DNA from 4 places in the Aromatoleum petrolei genome. Region 1 is predicted to be linked to each of the others. Evidence: riboswitches for the same ligand, from Rfam matches in the RefSeq annotation. Region 1 holds a riboswitch; each other region holds the start of a gene.
The links. Region 1 has a riboswitch for cobalamin ahead of bluB (5,6-dimethylbenzimidazole synthase). Riboswitches for the same ligand answer to the same signal wherever they lie in the genome.
Positions count from the first base shown of each region.

Region 2: it holds a riboswitch for cobalamin, as region 1 does, so the genes downstream of both, cobM (precorrin-4 C(11)-methyltransferase) here and bluB (5,6-dimethylbenzimidazole synthase) in region 1, are expected to answer to the same signal.
Region 3: it holds a riboswitch for cobalamin, as region 1 does, so the genes downstream of both, cbpA (modified peptide precursor CbpA) here and bluB (5,6-dimethylbenzimidazole synthase) in region 1, are expected to answer to the same signal.
Region 4: it holds a riboswitch for cobalamin, as region 1 does, so the genes downstream of both, ToN1_RS15075 (TonB-dependent receptor domain-containing protein) here and bluB (5,6-dimethylbenzimidazole synthase) in region 1, are expected to answer to the same signal.

Region 1 covers NZ_CP059560.1:3,751,940-3,756,745, forward strand. The annotation lists gene bluB (5,6-dimethylbenzimidazole synthase) at 104-859, opposite strand; cobalamin riboswitch at 905-1,109, opposite strand; gene pyk (pyruvate kinase) at 1,148-2,596, opposite strand; gene ToN1_RS17040 (cache domain-containing protein) at 2,793-3,671, shown strand; gene ToN1_RS17045 (hypothetical protein) at 3,783-4,031, shown strand; gene ToN1_RS17050 (phosphoglycerate kinase) at 4,133-4,806, opposite strand, start outside.
Region 2 covers NZ_CP059560.1:2,198,512-2,203,317, reverse strand. The annotation lists gene ToN1_RS10080 (precorrin-8X methylmutase) at 1-62, opposite strand, end outside; gene ToN1_RS10075 (sirohydrochlorin chelatase) at 66-1,022, opposite strand; gene cobM (precorrin-4 C(11)-methyltransferase) at 1,022-1,828, opposite strand; cobalamin riboswitch at 1,973-2,194, opposite strand; gene rquA (rhodoquinone biosynthesis methyltransferase RquA) at 2,409-3,101, shown strand; gene ToN1_RS10060 (DEAD/DEAH box helicase) at 3,160-4,686, opposite strand.
Region 3 covers NZ_CP059560.1:5,301,891-5,306,696, forward strand. The annotation lists gene cbpB (peptide-modifying radical SAM enzyme CbpB) at 1-1,376, opposite strand, end outside; gene cbpA (modified peptide precursor CbpA) at 1,373-1,549, opposite strand; cobalamin riboswitch at 1,606-1,795, opposite strand; gene ToN1_RS24200 (sigma-54-dependent transcriptional regulator) at 1,890-3,413, opposite strand; gene ToN1_RS24205 (alanine/glycine:cation symporter family protein) at 3,685-4,806, shown strand, end outside.
Region 4 covers NZ_CP059560.1:3,301,713-3,306,518, reverse strand. The annotation lists gene ToN1_RS15075 (TonB-dependent receptor domain-containing protein) at 1-975, opposite strand, end outside; cobalamin riboswitch at 1,110-1,346, opposite strand; gene cobU (bifunctional adenosylcobinamide kinase/adenosylcobinamide-phosphate guanylyltransferase) at 1,432-1,974, shown strand; gene ToN1_RS15065 (diguanylate cyclase) at 2,124-3,560, shown strand; gene cobT (nicotinate-nucleotide--dimethylbenzimidazole phosphoribosyltransferase) at 3,646-4,695, shown strand; gene ToN1_RS15055 (adenosylcobinamide-GDP ribazoletransferase) at 4,704-4,806, shown strand, end outside.

The DNA of each region.
Region 1 (4,806 bases):
AAACGTGCGGGGTTGCGAATTGGCTCGCATTCTAGCGTTTGTTGGGCGGCGGTGGGTCCGGCGAAGGAAACGGCATGCAACTACCCGCCGCCGCGCCGCCACGTCAGAGCGGTGGCAGCCCCCGGGCCGCGAGCGCCTGGGCTGCGCGCAGCTCTTCGCGCAGCGACTCGGCGTCCGCGTGCTCGCCGCCCCAGCCGTCGAAATGCACCAGCTCGTCGAGCGGCAGGCGCTGACGCCAGCCGGCCGTCTGCAGTTCAGGCTGATCGAAAAAGTGACTGACGTGGCCGATGCACAGGTAGGCGACCGGCATGACGCGCTCGGGCAGCGACAGGATCTCGCGGATCGCCGACTGACGGAAGATGCTCACCCAGCCGACGCCCAGTCCTTCTGCGCGGGCGGCGAGCCACAGGTTCTGCACTGCGCACACCGAGCTGTAGATATCCATCGCCTTGATGTGCGTGCGGCCGATCACGACGGGGCCGGCGCGGTCGCGGTCGCAGGTGATGCAGAGGTTGATCGGCGCTTCGAGGATGCCCTGCAGGCGCAGGCCGGAATACACTTCGCGCTGCTGGCCCTCGAACATCTGCGCCGCCTCGGCGTTGGCAAGCGTGAAGGCGTCGTGCACGCGCTGCTTCACGGCCTGGTCGCGGACAAGGACGAAGCTCCACGGCTGCATGAAGCCGACCGACGGGGCGAAGTGTGCGGCGGTGAGGATGCGGGCAAGCATGTCGTCGGCGACCGGCTCGGGCAGGAACTGTCCGCGCACGTCGCGCCGCGCGAGGATGTTGCGATACACGGCGGCGCGCTCGGCGTCGTCGAACTGGTGGTGGGCCTGGTGGCCGGGCGTGGCGGTCTTCATCGATTCCCCTTCTGAAGCGCAGTGGGCGGCGAACGGACCAGTCCGCCGCTGTTCTGCCTCCCGGCCGGTCTTCTGACTCGGGTTCGTCCCGCGCCGCGCCTTCCCGACCCGCGGGTCAGTGGCATCGTGCGGCGGCGGTCCCCCTCACAGCGTTGGGCACGTCGCGGAATCGCGGCGCTGCAGGCAGCACCGCTTCACCGCATTCCCGATTCTCCCGCGGATCGCGGGCACCGGGAGGCGTCATCGAAAACCTATCAGTCTAGCAGTCGCGGCGCGAGCGCTGCACGCTCATTGTTCGTTCAGGTGCGGGGCGGGGTGCTCGCCGACGCGCACGATCTTCAGCGTGTTCGTGCCGCCGGAGGCGCCGATCGGTTCACCGATCGTCAGCACGATCAGGTCGCCGTGCTCGACGACCCCCTGGTCGAGCAGGATCTGTTCGGCTTCCCACAGCAGCAGGTCGCGATCCTGGTGCGTCTGCGACATCAGCAGCGGGAACACCTCTCGGTACAGCGTCATCTGGTTGCGCGCGGGCAGTTCGGGCGTCAACGCGTAGATCGGCACGCCGCTGTTTAGGCGGCTCATCCACAGTGCGGTCGAGCCGGTCTGCGTGAGCGAGGCGATCGCCTTGACCTTCAGGTGCCAGGCGGTCCAGATCGCCGCCATCGCGATCGACTGGTCGATACGCGTGAACACGCGGTCGAGCACCTCACGGTCGAGCGTGACCTCGGCGGACTTCTCTGCCTCGAGGCACACGCGGCTCATTGCCTCGACGACATCGACCGGATACTTGCCCGACGCGGTTTCCGCCGACAGCATCACGGCGTCGGTGCCGTCCAGCACCGCATTGGCGACGTCCGACACTTCCGCGCGCGTCGGCACGGGGCTGCCGATCATCGATTCCATCATCTGCGTGGCGGTGATGGTCAGCTTGTTGCGGTCGCGTGCGGCGCGGATCATCTTCTTCTGCAGCGCCGGGACCGCCGCGTCGCCCACCTCGACCGCGAGGTCGCCACGGGCGACCATGATGCCGTCGGAGGCGTCGAGGATCTCGTCGAGGTTGGCGACCGCCTCGGTGCGCTCGATCTTTGCGATCAGCAGGGCTTCGCTGCCGGCGGCGCGCAGGAGTTGCTGCGCCATGTACATGTCGGCGGCGCTCTTGGGGAAGGAAACGGCCACGAAGTCCACGCCGATCAGGGCGGCGGTCTTGATGTCGTCCATGTCCTTCGCGGTCAGCGCGGGTGCGGTGAGGCCACCGCCCTGGCGGTTGATGCCCTTGTTGTTGGACAGTTCGCCGCCGACCCTCACCGTGGTGTGAATCTCGGCACCGATGACGCGATTGACCACCAGCTTGATGCGTCCGTCGTCGAGCAGCAGGACGTCGCCCGTCTTCACGTCCCTGGGCAGGTTCTTGTAGTCGAGGCCGACGCGCGAGGTGTCGCCCAGTTCGCAGTGGGCATCGAGGATAAACTCGGCATCCTTGTGCAGGAGCACCCGGTCGCCGGCGAACTTGCCGACGCGGATCTTGGGGCCCTGCAGGTCGGCGAGGATGCCCACCGGCCGGCCCGCACGCGCGGAGGCCTCGCGGATCGCCGTGGCGCGGGCGATGTGGTCATCCGCCTTGCCGTGCGAAAAATTCATGCGCACGACGTCGATCCCCGCATGCACCATGCGTTCCAATACTTGCGGGTCGGAGGAGGCAGGGCCCAGGGTGGCGACGATCTTCGTGTGGCGCGGCATGTTGTCTCCGTGTCGATATGCATCCGAGAACACGATTCTACCTGCGCGCGGCCCTCGTACGGCCCCTGCGCGGCCGGGAGGCAGGATGCTTGGTGCCCCGTTTGTCTGTGCCTGGATGATGTCTGTCTCTCGACAGATGCTGATGGTTCCTATAATTTTGCCTTCATCAATTTATTTGCCGGAACTTCCAGACGCCATGAAACTCGCTTCCATCGCCTCCCTGTTTGCGCTTGTTGTGATGGCGCCGCCCATGCTTGCCGCCGAATCTGCGTCTGTGGAGGGGGGGGTGGGCGCGCTCGTGCAGCGTGCCGACGAGAACCGCAGCATGCGCTTGCTCGACAAGGCAGTCGCGCGTTATCGCGAAGTGGGGGACGCGGCGTTCGATGAGTTCAACCGCGCCGCGGAATTCAAGGACCGCGAGCTCTACGTGTACGCCCTGGCCACGGACGGCACCATGCTCGCCAGCGGCGGGTCGTCGGTGGCGCTGGTCGGACGCAATGTCGCGACGATGCAGGATGCCGCCGGGAAACCCTTTTTCCGCGAAATGCTCGCCATGGCGGCGGCGAATGAGGCAGGTCGGGTCGAGTACCGCTGGCTCAACCGCATCGACAATCGCGAGGAGCCGAAGGTGACGCTGTTCCGCAAGGTCGGTGAGCGCATCATCGCCGTCGGCTACTACGTGCCGCGCGCGACCCCGGCGCAAGCCAAGGAGTTGCTTGAGCGTGCCGTTGCCACCGTCAAGGACAAGGGCGCCCCGGCGGCCGTCGCGGCGTTCAACGCGCTCGACGGGGGCTTCGTGCAGGACGATCTCTACGTGTTCGCGATCGAGTTGAAGTCGCAGCGTTTCCTCGCGCATGGCGCGATGCCCAAGCTGGTCGGCAGCGACGGGCGGGCGCTGCGCGACCCCAAGGGCAAGGCCATCGTCGCCGACATGGTCAACATCGTCAGCCGCAAGGGCGACGGGGAACTCGACTACGCATGGCGCAATCCGGTCACCGACAAGCTGGAGACGAAGCACTCGTTCATCCGGCGCGTCGACGACATGCTCGTCGGTGTCGGCTACTACACGCGCTGACGCATCCGGTTGACTTCGGACAATATCCGGCAGGGGGCAATCCGCGAAAATGCGCCGCCGCCGGATACGATGCCGCCCGGCGAATGATCACTCGTGAAGGATGAAGCGCCCATGATCGACGACGTTACCCGTTCCCTGCTCGACAGCCTGCCGCGCGGCGGCAGCTACGACCTTTCGGTCGCTCACGATCCCGCGAGCAACATGCACGCGCTCACCATCGTGATCGACGGCCAGAGTTTTCAGCCGGGGATCGGTTACGAGAGCAGTGACGATTTCGAGTTCGACCGCGACCAGATTGCCGACTACCTCGTCACGCGCAAGCAGAAGTGCGGCGGCTGCGGAAGCTGCAGCTGCGGCTGACAGCAGGATCGGCTCTGCGATACCAGTGAAAACGGCCACCTACGGGTGGCCGTTTTCATGCCCGGCCGCAGTATTGGCGGCCCGCGCGGGTGGCGACTGCGTCAGTCGTTGAAGCGCGCCTCGAGCGCCGCGATCGCGGGCAGGGTCTTGCCTTCGAGGAACTCGAGGAAGGCGCCGCCACCCGTCGAGATGTAGCCGACGTCCTGGGCGATGTGGAACTTCGCGATCGCCGCCAGCGTGTCGCCGCCGCCGGCGATGCAGAAGGCGTCGGAGTGGGCGATGGCGGAGGCCATCATCTTCGTGCCGCCGGCGAACTGGTTGTGCTCGAACACGCCCACCGGGCCGTTCCACACGATGGTGCCGGCGTGGGCGATGATGTCGGCGAGTTTTGCCGAGGTCTTCGGGCCGACGTCGAGGATGCGGTCGTGCGGGCCGACTTCCTCGACCGGGATGCGGTTCGCACGCGCAAGGGCCGAGACTTCGTCGGCGACGACGACGTCGACCGGCAGCGGCACTTCGGCCCCGCGTGCCTTCATGATGTCCATGACGGCCTGCGCTTCCTTGACCAGCTCGGGCTCGGCCAGCGAGTCGCCGATGCGATGGCCGGAGGCGAGCAGGAAGGTGTTGGCGATGCCGCCGCCGACGATCAGCTGGTCCACCTTCTGCGCGAGGGTCTTCAGGATGGTCAGCTTGCTCGACACCTTGGCGCCGCCGACGATCGCGACGAGCGGGCGTGCGGGTGTCTCGGTGGCCTTGGTGAGCGCGTCGATCTCGG
Region 2 (4,806 bases), 1.6 Mb from region 1:
GAGTCGTGCTCGATCGCACGTCCGGCGGCGGTGAGCTGTTCGGTGACGACGTTCGTGTGCATGGTTCAGGCGTGGGAGTGGTGGGTGCAACCGGCGTGCGGTCGGTTGTTGGTCGATGAGTGGTGGGAACAGGCGTGGCCGTGATCGTGGTATAGGTGGTCGTGCCCGGCGTGCGCGTGGTGGCCTGCCGTGTGGCTGTGGTCGTGCAGGTGTTCGGCCTCGGCGGCGAGGCGGTACTTGCAGCCATCGCATTCGAGGAGACTGCCTTCATTGCCGCCGGCATCCGCGACGCGTGCCTCGACCAGCCCGAAAATCCCCGCGTCGAAGCCGAAATGCGTGCCGAGCGCGAAGGCGATTTGCGGGTACTGCGCGCGCAGCCGCGCAAGCTGCGCGTCGATGCGCTCGATCAGCACGCCGGTGAAGAGATACACCGGCACCACCGCGATCTGGGTCATGCCCAGGCGCACCTGGCGCTGCACCGCCGTTTCCAGCCGCGGCCAGGTCACCCCGGTGAAGGCGAGGTCGACGAGCTCGTGGTCGGTATCCTCGAAGATCCAGCGCGCCATCTTTGCGAGCTCGCCGTTCGCGCCCGCATCCGACGAGCCGCGGCCGAGCAGGATCACGCCGGTCGTGCAGGGATCGGGCATGTGCAGTGCGCGCATCAGGCGGTCGAGCTGGTTCATCAGCACCTCGAAGATCTCGCGCCCCACGCCGAGGTGGCGCGTGCAGTCGAAGGCCACGCCCGGATGGCGTCCGCGCGCCGCCTCGATCGCCGCCGGGATCTCCATCTTCACGTGGCCCGCCGCGTTGAGGATGAAGGGGATCACGATCACGCGCTTCGCCCCGCGGGCGGCGCGGTCGAGCCCGGTGTCGAGCAGCACGTCGGCGTACTCGATGAAGCAGGCCTCGATGCGCCACTCCGGGCGGCGCGCGCGCCATTCGGCGGCAAAGCGTTCGATCTCGTCGTTGCCCGCGCGATTGCGCGAGCCGTGGCCCACCAGCAGGATCGTGGTGTCTTGCATCATGCGTTCTCCGTGACGTTGGCCCGGCGGAAGCGGTGACTGAAGGCCGGGTCGTAGAGTTTCGAACGGGCGATCTCCGGCCAGTCGCGTGCGCCCAGGGCGGGGCTGGCGATGATCATGGCCTGCGAGGCGATTCTTTCTGCCTGGCACTTCTTCTTGATGTCGGCGAGCGTGCCGCGCACGATCTTCTCCTCGCCCGGCCAGCTCGCCTTCTGCACGACGAGGATGGGCGCGTCCTCCGGCCAGCCGGCGCGGCGTAGCGCGTCCTGCACCTCGTGCAGCAGCGTGATCGACAGGAAGATGCACAACGTCGTGCGGTGCGCCGCGAGCGCATCGAGCTCCTCGCCCGCCGGCATCGGCGTGCGGCCGGCGACGCGGGTGAGGATCACGGTCTGCGTGACTTCCGGCAGCGTCAGCGTTTCGCCGGCGGCGGCAGCGGAGGCGAGCGCCGAGGACACGCCCGGCACGACCTTCCACCGCACCCCCGCCGCATCGAGCAGCCGCGTCATCTCGATCAACGCTCCGTACAGGCCAGGATCTCCGGTCTGCAGCCGCACGACGGTCTCGCTGCGGGATGCCGCGTCGATCAGCCATGCGCTCATCTCCTCGAGCGTCATGTCCTTCGAGTCGCGGATCGTGCAGCCTTTGGGGGCGTGGAGTGTCGCCGCCTGATCGACGAGCGAGCCGGCGAACAGGATGCCGCCCGCCTGTTCGAGCAGGCGGCGGCCCTTCACGGTGATCAGGTCCGGATCACCCGGACCGGCGCCGACGAACCACACGGTTCCCGGCTGGGACTTGGAATGCATACGGCTCCCCGCGAGTGCATTGAACACGCACCGGGGAAGCGGAAACGAAACTTGAGGCTGGGTCGATGAGACGGCGCGAACGGGCAGAAGCCCGCAGCGGACGCGATCGGATTCCAGTCGGCAAGCCCACACCCCGGGGCACAAACCTTCCAAATCGATCGGGCCGGTCTTCTGGCTCGCCTTCCACCGGATTCCGCCGCCTTCCCGAGCGCAAGGCTCAGTGGCATGTGGCGGATCCGTCAGGCTTACAGCAGCGGGGGCTGCGCCGGACTGGTCGGGGGAGCATGTCCCCGGACGTCACCGGACTTCCCGTTTCACCCCGGCGCGCGGTCGCACGCAGGGGAACCCGGATCGAATTCAGCGCGGAGCATAGGCGATATTCATCCCGCGATGCAAGTGCTGCGACCTCGGGCAGCGACCTCGGACGGAAGCCGCCGCGGCAAGCGCCAGCCAGCCCCGCCTGCCCATGCCGGGGAGTCCGCATCCCCGTGAATACTGCCGGAGTATGCACTCGGCGTTCCCCGCTTCAGCGGATCCGGTTATGCTGGCGGGCATGACACAGATTTCTGCCGATCCCGCCATGATGCAGCCTGCGACAAACGCCTGTGCCGTGCCGTCCTACCTGTCGCGCACCTATCACTGGGCCTATCTGAGCCATCGCACCCTGCCCTGGCTGGACAAGGAATGGGTCGTTTCCGCCATCCTGTGGGGCAACGCCCGGCGCCTGATGCGCGCAGCGGTCGAGGAGTTCGCTCCGGGTCAGCGCCTGTTGCAGGCCGCGTGTGTCTACGGACCGTTCTCGCGCCTGCTCGCCGAGCGTGTCGGCGACACGGGCGCACTCGAAGTCATCGACGTCGCGCCGATCCAGGTTGCGAATGCCCGCCGCAAGCTCGACGGACTCACGCACGCCGAGGTGCGCCAGGGCGACCTGGCGCGGCCCGATTGCCTCGCACCCGAGTCACACGAGGCGGTGTGCTGCTTCTTCCTGCTGCATGAAGTCCCGCCGGTCGAGCGGGCGTGCATCGTGCACAACCTCCTCGGGGCGGTCGAGCCGGGCGGCAAGATCGTGTTCGTCGATTACCATCGCACCCGGCCCTGGCATCCCCTGCGTCCCGTCATGGCGCAGGTCTTCCGCTGGCTCGAGCCTTTCGCCCCTTCGCTACTCGATGTCGACATCACTGCGATTTCGCCGCGGGGCGAGGGGTTCGAATGGAAAAAGACCACCTTGTTCGGTGGTCTCTATCAAAAAGTCGTCGGGGTGCGGCGCGGCTGAGCCGCCCCCGTCGCGGTGACGCTCAGTTGCCGCCGCAATTGCCGGCTTGGTTGCCGCCTCAGTCGCGCCGATTGCCCGGCTTGGCGCTGAAGAGCGCAGCGCGCGGCGCCGGGCTGCGCCCCGAATCCGGACGTGCCGCTGCGCGCGGCGCATCGCCCGTGCGCGGCGCGCGAGTGGCGCCTGCGTCCTGACCGCGCGGCGCACCGTTCCGGTTCGTCTCGCCGTTGTGCGCCGGGCGATTCGCCGGCTTGCCGCCGTTGCCCGCGGGGCCTTGCGCGCCTTGGCGTGCCGGCTGGCGGTTCGCCCCATGTGCCTGCGCCCGCGGCGCGGGACGTTCGGTCTGCGGCTGGCGCGGAGCGCGGCCGTCATTGCGCCGTCCCGACGCCTGGCGCGGATCGCGCGGCGGGCGGTCGTTGTCGCCCGGATCGGGCGCGTGGGTCACGAATTCCGGCACCGTGGCGCGCTCGATGCTGCGCTTGATCAGGCGCTCGATCGACGCCAGATAAGGCCGCTCCTCACTGTCGACGAAGGAGATCGCCTTGCCCGTCGCCCCGGCGCGGCCCGTGCGGCCGATGCGGTGCACGTAGTCTTCCGGCACGTTCGGCAGCTCGAAGTTCACCACCTGCGGCAACTGGTCGATGTCCAGGCCGCGCGCCGCGATGTCCGTCGCCACCAGAACCGGCAATGAGTTGTCCTTGAACTGCGACAGCGCGCGCGTGCGCGCCGCCTGGCTCTTGTTGCCGTGGATCGCCGCGGCCGGAATGCCGTGCTTGCCGAGGTATTCGGCCAGCCGGTTGGCGCCGTGCTTGGTGCGCGTGAACACCAGCACCTGATGCCAGTCGTGTTCCTTCACCAGATGCACGAGCAGGTCGCGTTTCTGCTTCTGCGGCACCGAATACACGGACTGTTCGACCAGTTCGGTGGTGGTGTTGCGGCGAGCGACCTCGACGCAGCCGGGGTTGTTCAGCAGGCCGTTGGCGAGCGAGCGGATCTCGTCCGAGAAGGTCGCCGAGAACAGCAGGTTCTGGCGCTGCTTCGGCAGCAGCGCGAGCACCTTGCGGATGTCGCGGATGAAGCCCATGTCCAGCATGCGGTCGGCCTCGTCGAGGACGAGGATCTCGACCCCGGACAGGTCCACCGTCTTCTGCCCGGCATGGTCCAGCAGACGCCCGGGGGTCGCGACGAGGATGTCGACGCGCTTCTTCAGTGCCGTGATCTGCGGATTGATGTTCACGCCGCCGAACATGACCATCGAGGTCAGCGGCAGGTGCTTGCCGTAGGTCTGCACGGATTCCTCGACCTGTGCCGCGAGTTCGCGCGTCGGGGTCAGGATCAGGCAGCGCGGACGACCGGCCTTGGGGGCGCTGGCGGAGGTGGTGGACAGCCGGTGCAGCAGCGGCAGCGTGAAGCCCGCGGTCTTGCCGGTGCCGGTCTGGGCTGCGGCAAGCAGGTCGCCACCGGCCAGCACCAGCGGAATGGCCTGCGCCTGGATCGGCGTCGGTTGCGTGTAGCCCGATTCGGAAATGGCGCGCAAAAGGGGTTCGGCCAGTCCGAGACTGGCGAAGGAAACTTCGGAAGTGATCAAGAAGGATGCTCCAGCGACGGCCTGTCGCTGCGTTAGAGCGACACCAATCGAGGCGGGCGGGGTTGTGCGACCGGAAATGGTCGCAACGGGGGTGTATCGGAGGGCCTGTGACCGATTGGT
Region 3 (4,806 bases), 1.5 Mb from region 1:
AGAGAGAGATTGAACACCGTCTCGGTGCCCTCGTCCCAGCCGTCCCACAGATAGTCGTCGGCCTTGCCGTCGGCGATCAGGCGCAGGGAGTAATTGACCTGCTCCTTGTAGAACTCGCAGAAGGCGCCGATCTTCTCCATCCCGCCGTTCATCTCATGCGCCTCGGCCGGGCACGGCGAGCCGCAGAAATGGCGGATCGCGCAGTCGCCACAGGGACTGAACTTGTCCACGTCACGCCCCGTCACCGTCCTGAAGGCGTCGGACGCCAGCGCCGCCTCCACGCCGCCATCGACCAGCAGCGAACCGCCGTTGAAGCGCGGCAGGCCGATGAACTCGCTGCAGGGGTAGAGGCTGCCGTCGGCCGCCAGGGCGAAGAATGCGCGACCACCGCCGCAGGGCGAAATGTCGCACATCAGCCGTCGCGCCGTCGGCGCCAGGATGCCGATCAGGATATTGGCGAAATTGGCCACCACCAGCTTGCGCCCCGTCTCGCGATACAACTCATGGCTGCGGTCGAGCGCGGCAAAGAACGCCTTGGCCATCTCCCCGTCCGCCGGCTTCACCCCCCGCGCCCCGGGCAGCGTGCAGCGCAAGGTGTTGAGCATGCAGGTCGGCACCTCGTTCGCATGGAACAGCTCGACCATCGACGTCAGATAAGGCAGGTTCTCGGTGGTGCAGGTCGTGATGACGCTCCACGAGCCATACCCCTTCAACTTCGCCATCGCGGCCAGCACCTTCTCGTGCACGCTCTTGCCGCCCCAGGTGCGGCGGGTGGCATCGGTAATGTCTGCCACCGGGCCGTCCAGGGAAAGGCCGATGCTCACATTGCGACGGGTCAGGAATTCGACCGCGGCATCGTCGAGCAGGGTGCCGTTGGTCTGTACCCCGAAGGCGAAATCGTCGGCGAATTCGCTGATGGCAGCGAACACGGCAGCCTGGTTCATCAGCGGCTCGGCGCCGTGGAAGATCGCGCGCGGCTTCCTGCCCTCGGGCATGACCGAGCGGAAATACTCCCGCAGCCGCCCCAGGGATGCGACCAGGGTTTCGACCGGCATGTGCTGCCCCGACTTGCGCTGGCTGCCCGGGAGATAGCAATAAGTGCAATTGAGATTGCAGCGCTCGGTCGGATTGAGATAGACGCCGGAAGGCTTCAATTCGAAGCGCAGCGCATGCAGTTCCCGCCCGAAGGCTTCCGCCTGTCCACGATAGGCCTCCAGCAACGGACCATCGGCCAGCGACTCGGCCAGGCGGCTCTTGTCCACCAAAGCCCAGAAGGCGGTCTGGGGGTCGGTCACCGCCGCATAGACTGCGTGGCCGATGTCCACCGGGATCAAGGCGGGGCCCGCCAGGGCCCGGCTCGGGAGGGCGGCCGTCACTTGGCGGCCTTCCTGTCCATCAGCACATAGTGCGACAGGCCGATGCCCTCCGGGTTGCAGCTCTTGCGGACGGCGATGGTCGGAGCGGCGTTCTGCGCCGGGGCTGCCTGTTGGCTTTGGGCTTGCGTTTGAACATTTTGGGTCATGATCCATTCCTCGAGATAGAAAAACAAAAAGGGCTCCGGCTCACGGCACGCTTTGAGCATGCAGTCAGCCGGAGCCCTTGCCTTGGCTCCAGATCGGTTCGACACGTCTTCTGGCTACCGGATCAGCCGGATCGCTGCGCCTTCCCGCCGGGGTTGTCCCCGTCAGTGGCTGGTTTCTTCAACCTGGCAGCGGCCGTCCCCGGATACAGCGGCGGGCCCGCCACGGATTCGCACCGTGTTCCGTTTCGTCGAACCGAAAGGAAGCCGAATTTTTGCCTAGTCGGGCTGCACCGGTCAACAGTCTTCGCGGATGCGATCGAAAGCCCCGATACGCACTGGCCGCGACGGCGGGCCTATTCCATCGAGATCAAGCCTGCCCGATGCCGTAGCGCTTGAGGCGCGCGGCGATCGCCGTGTGCGAGGTGCCCAGGCGTTTCGCGAGCCTGCGCGTCGAGGGAAACTCCAGGTACAGGCGCTGCAACAGCCTGCGCTCGAAATCGGCGACGGCCGACTCGAGCGTGTCCACGCCGATTTCAACGGGCATGTCCGGCGTGCGATCGGACTGCGCGAGCTCCAGGTCGTCGGCGGTGATGATGCTACGTTCCGCCATGGTCACGGCGCGGAAGATGACGTTCTGCAATTGCCGGATGTTGCCCGCCCACGCGTTGGCGAGGAGCGCCGCACAGGCGTCCTGCGCGAGTCGCATCGAAGGGCGACCGGCCTGGGCGCAGGCGCGGGCGAGAAAGAGTTGCGCGAGGGGCAGGATGTCGCCCGGGCGTTCGCGTAGCGCCGGCATGTGGAGGTTCAGGACGTTGAGACGGAAGAGCAGGTCCTGGCGGAAGTGGCCTGCGGCGACCATGTCTTCGAGCGGCCGATGGGTCGCGCTGATGACGCGCACGTCCACTTTCAGCTCGCGGTCGCCGCCCACGCGGCGGAAGCTGCCGTCGTTGAGGAAGCGCAGCAGCTTGGCCTGCAGGTAGGACGACATCTCGCCCACCTCGTCGAGAAACACGGTGCCGCCGTCGGCCAGTTCGAGCAGGCCGGGCTTGCCGCCGCGCAGGGCACCCGTGAACGCCCCCGGGGCGTAGCCGAACAGTTCACTCTCGGCGAGGCTCTCCGGCAGGGCTGCGCAGTTGAGCGCAAAGAAGGGCTGGGTGCTGCGATTGCTGCCCGCGTGGCAGGCATGTGCCAGCAACTCCTTGCCGGTGCCGGTTTCGCCGGTGATCAGCAGGGGCGCGTCGACCAGCGCCATGCGGGCGGCACGTTGCTTGAGCTGCTCGATCTCGGACGAGGTGCCGACGATGGTATCGAAGCCGCCGGCCCCGTAGTTCTGCAGGGCGCTCAGCCGTTCGCCCATGCGGCTCGGCGCGTGCAGCGTCAGCATCGCGCCGGCGGCCCGGCCGCTGCTCTCGTGCAGAGGGAGGGTTTCGAGCATGAAGGACTCGCCGTTCAGCTCGATCTCGCGCACCGGCAGGTGGTAGCCCTCGACGACGAGGCGCTTCCCGAAGTCCGCGTCGCCGAGCAGTTCGGCCATCGACGTCCCGAGCAGGGCCGATTCGCTGAGGCCGCTGGCGGCGACCGCCGCCCCGTTGGCGATGACGACTACCCCGACCGCGTCGATGGCGAAGACGGGATCGGCCTGGGACGCGAGCAAGGCTTCCAGGTAGAGGCGCCGCTGGACGCCGGGGAGCATGTCGACGACCTCGACCGACCTCACCCCCTGCACGCGACGCAGGCGCGAGAACGCCGCCTCGTCGAGCGTCGGTGCCTCGATGTAGATGTGCGGCGGTTCGACTTCCACGGCCGTGACGTTGACGTCGCGGCTCGACAGCACCGCGAGGAGTTCCTGTGCGATGCCGACCCGGTCATCGAAGAAAACGACGATACGCATGCGGAGTGTCACGAATAAGAAACGGCGTAACGTTAACGCTACACTCGCGGATACGCCTTGTAAATCAAGCTTCAAGGCGATTTCTTAAAGTGCGCGAGCCGTGCAGTGGAACGTAATCGTAACACCAACACATCCAGTCAGACGGAGAATCCGTATAACCAATTGTTTCATCGATACTTTTTTTGCTGGCATTACCTTTGCTATCTGGCGGTGGCCGGCCCGGTTCGCAGCGGCGACCGATCGGCGTTCCACTCGCGAGGAGACCAAAACAATGACTGAAATCATCAACACGCTTAACGGCTACATCTGGAGCCCGGCGCTGATCTATCTGTGCCTGGGTGTCGGCCTTTATTTCTCCATCCGCACACGTTTCATGCAGGTACGCGGCTTCAAGGAGATGATCCGCCTGATGTTCGAGAGCAAGGGCTCCGACGCTGGCGTTTCGTCCTTTCAGGCCCTGACGATGTCGCTCTCGGGCCGCGTCGGCACCGGCAACATCGCGGGAGTCGCCACCGCAATCACCTTCGGCGGCCCCGGCGCGGTGTTCTGGATGTGGATGGTCGCTTTCCTCGGCGCCTCCACCGCATACGTGGAATCGACCCTGGGCCAGATCTACAAGGAAAAGGATGACCAGGGCCTCTATCGCGGCGGCCCGGCCTATTACATCGAGAAGGCGATGGGGCAGAAGTGGTACGCGTGGATCTTCGCCGTTTCCACCATCATCGCGACCGGCCTGCTGCTGCCCGGCGTCCAGGCCAACAGCATCGCCGCGGGCCTGAACAACGCCTGGGGCATCGACACCGCGGTCAGCGCCGCCGGCATCGCGATCCTGCTGGGCTTCATCATCTTCGGCGGCGTCAAGCGCATCGCGCAGTTCGCCGAGATCGTGGTCCCCTTCATGGCGCTCGCCTATATCCTGGTTGCGATGGTCATCGTCTTCCTGAACATCGACCAGTTGCCCTCGATGATCGCGCTGATCTTCAAGAGCGCCTTCGGTTTCGAGGCCGGCTTCGGCGCGGTACTCGGCATGGCAGTGCAATGGGGCGTGAAGCGCGGCGTGTATTCGAACGAAGCCGGCCAGGGCACGGGGCCGCATCCGGCCGCCGCGGCCGAAGTCTCGCACCCGGCCAAGCAGGGCTACGTGCAGGCGTTCTCGGTGTATATCGACACCCTGTTCGTGTGCTCGGCGACCGCCTTCATGCTGCTGTCGACGGGCATGTACAACGTCAAGGCGCCTGACGGCACGATGATCGTGAATGGACTGCCGGGTGTCGAAACCGGCCCCGCCTACACGCAGGCGGCCGTCGAGACCGTGATGCCGGGCTTCGGTTCGAGCTTCGTCGCACTGGCGCTGTTCTTCTTCGCCTTCACGACCATCGTGGCCTACTACTAC
Region 4 (4,806 bases), 450 kb from region 1:
GGGCAGGCGGAAAGTGTTCTGCCAGATCACTTGGTCCTGCTCGGTCGTGAAGTGCGCCTCGGGCGAGAACTCGGAGAAACGGTCGCGGCCGTCATCGATCGAACGGCCGACACTCAGCGACGAGTCCCAGATGTCCGTGATGCGGTTCTGGCTGTACAGTTTCAGCGTCGACACGACACTGTCGCTGCGGACGTTCGCAGGCAGCGGCGAAAACTGGTTGTCGTACCAGGCGCGCTGATCGCTATGCAGCACGGACATTCCGACTTCGTGCCCTGCGGCGGGGCGGAACGCGAGGCTACCGGCGAAATTCGTTTCGCGATGACCGTCCTTGTCCGGGTCCGCGACGGCCTTGCGACGCGCGCTGTAGCCTTCGGACTCCGAATAGCCGCCCGAGAGGCTATAGGACCAGCGCTGGTCGGCGCCCGACACGCCGACATTGGCTTCACGGCGTCCGTAGCTGCCTGCGCCGGCGAAGGCGTCGACGCGCGGCCCGCCCGTCTCGCCACGTCGCGTGAAGACCTGGATCACGCCGCCGACCGCGTCACTGCCGTACAGCGCGCTAGCCGGTCCGCGCAGGATCTCGATGCGCTCGATCTGGGACAGCGGGATGTTCTGCGGGGTCGGCTCGCCAAGGGTCGCCGAGCCCGTACGCATGCCATCGACGAGAATCAGCGTGTGGCTCGCCGCACCGCCGCGCAGATAGATGCCCGTCGTGGTCCCCGGGCCGCCCGCCTGCGAGAACTGAACGCTCGCCTGCGCCGCCAGGAATTCGGCCAATGTGGCCTGGCCGGCGAGTTCGATGTCCTCGCGTTCGATGACCGTGAGATCGCTGAGCAGTTCGTTGATCGGGGTCGGCATGCGCGTCGCGGTCACAACGACGGGGTCACCGGTCTTCTCGTTGGCGGCGAGTGCGCCCGAGGTAAACGGCAACGCGGCAGCCACCGCGACGGCGATGGCGGACAGGCGGATGTTCATTATTGGGATTCTCCCTGCGCCGGCAGTCGCGTCCCCGCAATGCCGGTCATCTTCACAATGGAAGCGCCGCCCGGGGAAACCACACGTCGAGTCGCTGCAATGCACGCCCGTCACCGCATCCCCGCGGCACTTCCGCCTTCTCGTGTCCGGGCCGGTATCCGGGCTCGTGGGCTGGACGGTGCTCCATGGCGGAGCCCGCTCCGAGCGCATCGCCTTCCCGGACTCTCGTCCAGTGGCGGTTGGATGCGCCTTGCGTCCACTTACCGTTGCGGGGGCAGCACAGGCATTGCGAGGGAGGCTCGGGGAGCCGTTCGCGCACCTGTTTCCCGTTTAACCCTCGGGCGGGAGTCGCCGTCGGGCACCTGTAACACGTCGCACCCGAAAACGGGCGCGGGGCGGATAATAGCGCGTTCCGCAATTTTGCGCAGCGCAGAAAAAGCGCGCAATTCCAAAGACATGTCCGCTCACCTCATTCTCGGTGGCGCGCGCTCGGGCAAGAGCCGCCACGCCGAAAGCCTCGCCACCGCAAGCGGCCTGCCGGTCACCGTGATCGCCACCGCCGAAGCCCTCGACGACGAGATGACGGCCCGCATCCGCCGCCACCAGGAAGACCGCCCGGCCGGCTGGCGCACGGTCGAGTCACCGATCATGCTCGCGGCAACGCTGGCGCGCGAAGCCGGCGAAGGCCGCTGCGTGATCGTCGACTGCCTGACGCTGTGGCTCTCCAACCTGCTGGCAGGCGCCGACATCCCGACCGGCACCGACCTGCCGCCGGTGCTCGAAGCGGAACGTGCAGCGCTGCTCGAGATTCTGCCGACACTGCGCGGCGAGGTGCTGCTCGTCGCCAACGAGGTCGGCCTGGGCCTCGTCCCGGACACCCCTCTCGGGCGCGTGTTCCGCGACGAGGCGGGCCGCCTGAACCAGATGACCGCTACCGCCTGCGCGCGCGTCACCTTCGTCGCCGCGGGCCTGCCGCTGACACTCAAGGGCGGCGCCTGAGGGAAAACCGCAACACTGCGACCTGGCGCTACCCATGCCGGGGTGGATTTCTTGTACGCTGAGCGCGTTTGCCTCCTAGAATTGCAGGCTCGTAACAAGATCTGATCGACAGGGCAGTCATGGACGTTGTCGCGCAACCGACTGGCGGGATGATCGAACGCCGCACGGCGTTCGATGCCGCACGCCTGCGCCTCGCCCTGCTGATCCCGCTGAGCCTTCCCGTCGCGGCCTTTGCGCAGGCCGATGCCCAACCGGAGGCCGAGAAGCTCCTGGCGAACCTGCTGGCCACGATCTTCTACGTCGGCTTTGCAGCCGCCCTGCTGCTCAACAAGCTGCTCCAATTCCTCGCCAACCGCGACCGCAGTTACATCATTTACGCAGGATTCGCATTCGGCACCGGCCTCAGCCTGCTTGCCGTCGGCCTGCTCCACGGCTTTTCGCCCGGAGGAACGGACGGTGGCTGGGCCAAGACCGCAGAGCCCTTGGGCCTGGCCCTCGCCGGCGTGTCGGCAGCCCTGTTAAATCGAGAATACCTGCGCACCGCGACCCTTTCGCCGCGCCTCGACCTTGCACTCAAGGTCTTCACGGCACTGTTCGGCGTCGCGCTGGCAGGCGCCTTCGTGCTGCCAGGCGATTACGCGAACACGTTGATCGCCGGCATCAGCCCGGCCTTCGCACTGCTGGCGATCGCGTGCGCGGCGCATGGCCGTCAGCAGAAACTGCCGGGAGCGCGGCTTCTCATTGCCGGCTGGACCGCCATGCTCGTCGGCGCGGCGCTCTTCCTCGCCACCCACACGGGGGTGCTGCGCGCGGAAGGGTTGCCGGTTCACGCGATCCAGCTTGCATGGACGTTCGGCGTGCTGACGATGTCGCTCGCGCTGGCCGAACGCACCGGCTCGAACTGGCGCGAGCGCGCCGCCCGACACGCCGACGAGGTCGCCAGCCTGGAGCATTCGATCGAAACCTTGCAGGCATCGGAGCAGTTCCTCACCCAGGGCATGGCGCAACGCAGCCACGAGATCGAATCCCTCGCCCTTCGCCTGCAGGAGAGCGAGCAGCGCTTCCAGGAACTGTCGCATCACGATCCGCTCACCGGCCTGGCCAACCAGCTCCTGCTCACCGACCGCATCGACCAAGGCATCATCCGCGCCAAGCGTCACAACACCCGCATCGGCGTCGTGATGCTCGACCTCGATGAGTTCAGCTCGATCAACGACAGCTACGGGCAGCACGTCGGCGACGAGATCCTCAAGATCGTCGCGCAGCGCCTGCGCAGCATCGTGCGCGAACAGGACACCGTGGCACGCCCGGAGAACGACCAGTTCGTGATCGCGCTCGAGGAGGTGTTCGACATGGACGACCTGCAGCGCGTCGCGAACGCCGTCACCACGGTGGCGGGAGAGGCGATCCAGATTGACGGGCAGACGTTCATGCTCGATGTTTCGATGGGCTGCGCGATCTCGAGCAATGAAGGCGCCAACGCCCTCACCCTGCTCAAGCAGGCAAGCAAGCTCATGCGCCGCGCCAAGGAAGGCAAGCGCCTCAACCGCCAGCACGGCACCGCCCGCAGCATCGCCCAGGCGTGAGGCTCGCGGCGCGGGCCGCGTGCCACCGCGGCACAGGCTGCGTGCTACCATCGCAGCCCTTTCAGGGCACATGCATACCGCCACCATGACATTTCAGATCTGCGCGCCCGACCGCGCGCTCGCGGCCGATCTCCAGCACCGCATCGACAACAAGACCAAGCCGCTGGGCGCCCTGGGCCGCCTGGAGCCGCTGGCGCTGCAGCTGGGGCTCATCCAGCAGACCCTCAGCCCGGAACTGCGCCAGCCGCACATCATGGTCTTCGCCGGCGACCACGGCGCGGCGCGCGCAGGGATTTCGGCCTTCCCGCAGGACGTCACCTGGCAGATGGTCGAGAACTTCCTCGCCGGCGGCGCGGCGATCAACGTGTTCAGCCGCCAGATGGGGCTGGGGCTCACCGTCATCGATTGCGGGGTGAACCACGAATTCGGCCAGCGACCGGGCCTCATCAACGCCAAGCTCGGCCCCGGCACGGCAAACTACCTCGACGCGCCGGCGATGAGCGCCGAGCAGGCGGATGCCGCGCTCGCCCGCGGCCGCGAACTCGCCCACACGCTCGCCGCCAACGGCTGCAACGTGGTCGGCTTCGGTGAAATGGGCATCGGCAACACCGCCGCGGCCTCGCTGCTCACACACTGCCTGATCGGCGATGCCGGCGGCGCAGATCTCGTCACCGTAACGGGCCGCGGCACCGGCCTCGACGACGCCGGCCTCGTGCGCAAGCGCGAACTGCTCGGCCAGGCGCTCGCCCGCGGCGGACGCCCCACCGATCCCCGCGCCGCGCTCGCCGAGTACGGCGGCTTCGAAATCGCAGTGATGGCCGGCGCGATGCTGGGCGCCGCGGAAAAGCGCATGACGCTGCTGATTGACGGCTTCATCGTCACCTCGGCATTGCTCGTCGCGCACGCGATCGCGCCCGCGATCCTCGATTACTGCGTGTTCGCACACCGTTCGAAGGAGCCCGGCCACACGGCACAGCTGAAGCACTTCGGCGTCGATCCGCTGATGGAGCTCGACCTGCGCCTCGGCGAAGGCACCGGTGCCGCACTCGCCTTCCCGCTGCTGCAGGCGGCGGCGAACTTCCTCAACGAGATGGCGAGCTTCGATTCGGCCGGCGTCAGCGACAAGAACGCCTGACAGCCCGGATGCGCTACCAGCTTGAACTCTTCTTCACCGCGCTGGGCTTCTTCACGCGCCTGCCGGTGCCAGCGTGGGTACCGTGGTCGCCCGAGCGCCTGAACCACGCCG